DNA from 2 places in the Clostridium oceanicum genome. Region 2 is predicted to be linked to the other one. Evidence: riboswitches for the same ligand, from Rfam matches in the RefSeq annotation. Region 2 holds a riboswitch; the other holds the start of a gene.

Region 1 (3,221 bases), on a different contig from region 2:
GCTACTATTTCCGCTTCTCCTTTAAATAAAGAGTTAAGTTTTTCTCCTGGGCCTACTGCTTCTTCTCTTACTTCTGGTTTATAATCTGCCTTTTCTTCTCCACCAATACCAGCATAAAATTGATTTATATAATGAACAACCTTTATCATTGATATTCCCCCTTAAACAAATATAAGCATTAATTAAATTAATAACCTTTAGCACTTAAATAGTTAAATCCTACTTCATTTGTTGCACCTGTAATAACTTGTATTTCTGCTTCTATTGAACCATCTTCTCTTAAACTTCCTACATGTCCACCTGCAATCACATCAGCAGTTTTAGGATATCCAATAACTTTTTCCATTGGAGGTAAAACTACTACTTCATTTGCATTACCTGCTGTAACTACTGCATCTCCTTTAGTTGTTGAATCTGCTAATGATTGAGAAGCTCCGTTTTGTCCAGCATACTCATCAGTTAAAAGCACTGTTTTTATACCTTTTGCACTTATCTTATTACAATTCATAACAAGATCTGCATCAGGATTTCCAAAACCTTCTTCTGAAATTATTACTGCATCTGCTCCTAAGTATTCTACTAACTTAGCAGTATAGCTTGATGATCTTTCTTTGTCAGCTAAAAATACAGTTTCGTTTGTTATTACACAACCTAAGAAATTATATTCAACTCCATGTTTCTTATATAAATCTTCAATTATAGGATGATTCATATGAACATAAGTTGGGTTCTTATCACAAGCTGAAACACAGTTACCACTAACTACAGCGCCATCAAACACTTCTGTTGGATATAAAAATGTTGGAATTATTTTTTTAGCATCTGCACCATAAACATATGTGTCATGTAATAAACCTTGACTTTGAAGCATGTATACGTATACCACTTTAGGTAAATCTGGATATTTTTCTACCTGCTTTAATAAAGGTAAGGTTTCAAATTCTTTAACTTCGTCTGGTTTAATATTTTTTCCCAAATTACCTAAATATGTTGCTGCTTTAAATCCTATCATTCTAACTATCTCTTCATGCTCATGCTTATCTGTTCCTTCTTTTGGTTCACATATTATTACTAAATTATTAGTTTTTGAAAAAGGTGTATATTTGGCACCCTCGCCACTCATATCAATTATTCCTTCTTGGAATCCAACTATTCTACCAGTTGTAACTACAGCAGCACCTTTTAAAACGTTAGTTTTTCCACTACCAACAGTATCAACTTTGCTTATAAATCCTGGGAAAATCCCGCCTTTACCTTCTACTTTAACTCTAGGCTCTATTACATCTTTTACTGGAATTATTCTTGTTTTATCACCTGGTTTTACTATTTCAAAATTAATACTTTCTATTCTTTCATCATTTCCTGCTGCTTCTAATAGTTCTTCTTTGCAAACATATAAAACACCATTTTCAACTTTACTCTCATTTGCAAACTTAATATCTTTTATAAATATATTACCAATTTCTAAATGCATTAAGACCTACCCCCTATTAATTTATTACAAATACATATACTATTATTTACTCTCATAAACAATATGACCTAAAATTTTAATATGCTTACCCTATAACTTAAACTCTCCTCCTTTACTTTAATACTTTTAACTCTATTTTGAATATTAATTAAGTGCTTGTTGTATAACATCATAGTCAATCAATTGAAAATCTTCTAATATTGACTGACTCCATTTTGGTGTATTACAGCATTTTTGGAATTTTTCTAAAGAATGCATTGACTCTTCTATATAGTTTAAAGATTCCATATCTATATTTCCTTCTGATTTCTTAGAAATAATAACTGTTCTATACGGAGTTTCATTTGGTTTTACACTACTCATTAAAGGATGTGTTAAAAGCTTATGCCCTTTATGTACATAATCTCTAACTGATTCAAAAACTTTTTTTACATCTCCTTCAATAAATACCACATCATATTTTTTGTTAAATTGTTGACAGCTTAAAACGTTATTAGTAATTATTGTTATTTGTTTTATCATATCCTCACCTTCTAAAACTTCGTTTTAATATTTTGAATATTTCACTTAAACAAAAAAACAGAGATAAAAGCCCTAAACTTTTATCTCTGTCCTGTAACCTGAGAGTTTTACTCCTTCGGTGCATTACGCTTCCCAGAGTTTTGTCCATTTTCGGTCCTTTTGCCTGAGATATTCATGTTATTTTTAGGTATAACATTTAATTCCTTCGGCTATCCCGTTTTGAGATACCACACAAATTTATTAATTTAATTTTGTATGGCTAAGCATAGCTTAATCTCCCGAAAACTTCATCCATAACTTTATTAATTTTTTAACTATCTTCAACTATATTATATACCCTTTTTACATAAAATTGTATATTATTTCATAAAAAATTGAATTTCTTTTTCTTATATACAGTATAACTATTTTTAATAAACCTTTCAATGAATTAATTTTGAATATTCTGTTAAGTATAATAATTATATTTAATAATATATTATATATATTAAATTATTATGAATATATTACTTATACTGGTTAAATATCCTTAAACATTTTTCGACAAAGTTTGTGTATACCTATTATTTTTGGTATAATACATTATATATTTTACAATTAAAAATCTATAATTCAAACTATTATATGGTAATTTTATTCGTATAGTTATAATATAACTCAACTACCATTGAGTTGATACATTAAACTATTAAGCTAGGAGGGTATATTATATGAAGCTACCTAAAATAGCTTCCTTAGAATTCAAGAAAAATTCTTACTTAAAAAATGAAGCTTTAAAAAAAACTAAGAAAACACAAAAAATAGAATTGAAAGATAAGATTGAAATATCTTCTAAAGGAAAACAACTTAATTCTTATATATTTAATAAAGAAGAAGATACCAATATTAATGATAAAAAAATAAGTTCCATAGAAAATCAAATTAAAAATGGAACTTATAAGATTGATTCAAAATTAATTGCTAAAAAAATGTTAAAATCTATGAAAAAAAAATATTAAATTACATCAATCTTTTATGTATACAATTAATAAAACAAAAATCACTATGAGTTCTACATTTTCATAGTGATTTTCTATATTTTACTAATATATATTTAACTTATCTCTCTATTAATCTATTCTCAATCTATACATCTAAAACATCTATTTGTCCCATTTCTAATATTATTTTGTCTATACAACTTACCGGTATATCTTCTATATCATCTAGTAACTCTTCTATATCA
Region 2 (3,221 bases):
ATAAAATATGAGGAATTTTTTAATAAAGGAAAGGAACTTGGAGCAGATTATATGGCTACAGGTCATTATGCTAAAATAGAAGAAAGAAATGGAAGAAAAGTTATAATTAAAGCAGAAGATGATAAAAAGGATCAAACATATATGCTTTATAACTTAAAACAATATCAACTTGACAGGATTTTAATGCCTTGTGGAGATTATAAAAAAACTCATATAAGAGAAATAGCAGAAAAAATAGGATTAGATGTATATAATAAAAAAGATAGTCAAGACATATGTTTTATACCAAATAATGATCATACTTCATTTATAAAAGAAAATTATAAAGGCAAAATAAAACCTGGAGATTTTGTCGACAAAAATGGTAATATATTAGGGGAACATAAAGGAATAATTAACTATACTATAGGTCAAAGAAAAGGCCTTGGTATAGCCCTTGGAAAACCAGCTTATGTAATAGATATAATACCTTTTAAAAATAGAGTTGTTATAGGGGATGAAGAAGATATTTTTCATACAAATTTAATAGCTAAAGATGTTAATTTTATTCCATTTGAAAAATTAGAAAAAAGAATGGAAATAGAGGCTAAGATAAGATATTCTTCTAAAACTTCAAAAGCATATATAGAACCTTTAGGGGATAATAAAGTAAAAGTTGAATTTCAAGATAAACAAAGAGCTATAACTAAAGGTCAATCTGTAGTATTTTATGATGGCAATATGTTAGTTGGTGGAGGAGTTATTGAAAATATTATTTAATAAAAAATAAATAAAGATTTTTGCTGTAGCAAATAGCTTTATTTTCATATGAAAAAGACAACTATTTAAATAAAAAAGACCTTAGTAAGGTCTTTTTTTACTATATTGGTTGGGAAATTTTTTTATAAAAATGAAAACTATAGGTTGTAAGGATTACAACATAATTATTATACTATAAATACAATAATTTTAATATAAAAAATGTTGAAAATTTTGAAAAAATAAAAATTATTATATTAAATAATAAAATTATTGCTTAATAATAAAATAAATGTTATAATTTGTTTTAAATAATTTAATATAGTTCGGATGAAGGTATTGGGAGAGTTATTGTAATTTTTATATTACAATATACCGAAGAAGTTAATCTTTCAGGTTTCCTATTTAGGATGAAGACCGATACTGGACGAGCCTCTGGAGAGACTCTTTAAGAGCACCGAAGGAGAAAGTTCGTATTTTATAAAAAGGATTTTTAGTTTCAAGTGGAATTTTCATACCATCTAAAATCTAAAACTCCTTTATCCAACAGTATACTATTCTTATGTTAAAAATTAAAATTTTACAATAGATGGTGATTGGATAAAAATATGGATGAAACTCTCAGGTAAAAGGACAGGGGACAGGTTAAAGCAGATACCCTAGTCTTCTGATGTTTTTACATTGGAAGACTTTTTTAATTTGCAAAATAATCTCCTTTTGTCCCTAAATTTTTATAATATAGGGAGGACATAACAATGCAACAAATTACAAAATTAATTCAAAGTATCGATTCTTTTTTATGGGGACCACCACTTTTAATACTTTTAGTAGGAACAGGTATTTATTTAACATTGAAACTTAAAGCAATACAAATTTTTAAATTACCTATGGCTTTAAAAAATGTGTTTTCTAAGGATAGCTCTGATTTAAAAGCAGATGGAGATGTATCTAGTTTTGCAGCTTTATGTACTGCACTTTCAGCAACTATTGGTACAGGAAATATAGTAGGTGTAGCTACAGCACTAAGACTAGGAGGCCCTGGAGCACTATTTTGGATGTGGGTTGCAGCCTTCTTTGGAATGGCTACAAAATATTCAGAAGGCCTTTTAGCTGTAAAATATAGAGTTACAGATGAAAATGGTGAAATGTCAGGAGGACCTATGTATTATATAGAAAGAGGTCTTAATAATAAATTTTTAGCAAAAATGTTTGCTATATTTGGAATAGGAGTAGCTTTTTTAGGTATAGGAACTTTAACACAGGTTAATGCAATATCTAGTACTGTTAACATATCTTTTGGTGTACCAGTACAAATAACAGTAGCAATTATAACTGTTTTAGTAACTTTAGTAACCTTAAGAGGAATAAAAAGCATATCAAAAGTTGCAGAAAAATTAGTGCCTTTTATGGCTACATTATATGTATTAGGAGCATTAACTATAATAATAACTAATATAGATAAATTACCACAAGCTGTGAGTTTAATAATAAAATCAGCATTTACTCCTACAGCTGCAGGAGGAGGATTTTTAGGAGCTACAGTTATGCTAGCTATAAAAACAGGTGTTTCAAGAGGGGTATTTTCTAATGAATCTGGACTTGGAAGTGCACCTATTGCAGCAGCTGCTGCAAAAACTAAGTCTTGTGTAAGACAAGGTCTTATATGTATGACAGGAACATTTTTTGATACAATACTTATATGTACTTTAACAGGGATAGTTTTAGTTATAACAGGAACTTGGAATGCTAAAGGATTAGAAGGTGCAGCTGTTACAAATACAGCATTTCAAACAGGACTCCCTTTTCCAAATCAAATAGGAAGTTTTATAATAACACTAGGATTAATATTATTTGCTTTTACAACAATATTAGGTTGGAATTATTATGGTGAAAGGTGTACAGAATATTTATTTGGAGTAAAAGGAATAAAACCATATAAAATTATATTTATACTAATAATTGCAGCAGGTGCTATACCATCTTTAAAATTAGAACTTATATGGTTAATAGCAGATATAGTAAATGGACTTATGGCTATACCTAACTTGATAGCTATTATAGGACTTAGTGGAGTTATAGTAAATGAAACTAGAAAATATTTTAAAAACATTAATAAGGATAATGATTTAGATAAGAAAGAAGAAAAAATAACTGCCTAATTTTTATAAGGTATATTAATTTATGTAAATTTAGATTTTTAAAAAGCATATATTTTTAAAAACATTAAAAGTATTTATTTGTTTTTATAATATATGCTTTTTTAAATTGATATTATAAAAATATATATAATAGAATTTACAAGTTTACAAGTATTTTTTATATTTAAATATTTGTTTTTTATTAATATATATAATTACTTTAGTAAAAGAGATAAACACGAATGATAACTTTTTTAAAAAAGGTAATATTCTACATGGTAAGAATATTAACCTTTGAAAAGCAGCTAAAAGTCTTGACTTTTTAGACTTACTAGTTTAATATGT

Evidence for each region. Region 2 has a riboswitch for glycine ahead of ABDZ71_RS17975 (alanine/glycine:cation symporter family protein). Riboswitches for the same ligand answer to the same signal wherever they lie in the genome.
Region 1: linked by a shared signal. The riboswitch ahead of ABDZ71_RS06320 (GrdX family protein) and the one ahead of ABDZ71_RS17975 (alanine/glycine:cation symporter family protein) in region 2 are both predicted to bind glycine.

The regions. Positions count from the first base shown of each region.
Region 1 is NZ_BAAACG010000008.1:4,773-7,993, forward strand. Features, by position in the region: gene grdB (glycine reductase complex selenoprotein B) at 1-149, opposite strand, end outside; gene ABDZ71_RS06315 (glycine/sarcosine/betaine reductase component B subunit) at 188-1,474, opposite strand; gene ABDZ71_RS06320 (GrdX family protein) at 1,619-1,996, opposite strand; glycine riboswitch at 2,073-2,142, opposite strand; gene flgM (flagellar biosynthesis anti-sigma factor FlgM) at 2,707-2,994, shown strand; gene ABDZ71_RS06330 (hypothetical protein) at 3,122-3,221, opposite strand, start outside.
Region 2 is NZ_BAAACG010000019.1:328,465-331,685, reverse strand. Features, by position in the region: gene mnmA (tRNA 2-thiouridine(34) synthase MnmA) at 1-759, shown strand, start outside; glycine riboswitch at 1,164-1,385, shown strand; gene ABDZ71_RS17975 (alanine/glycine:cation symporter family protein) at 1,494-2,897, shown strand.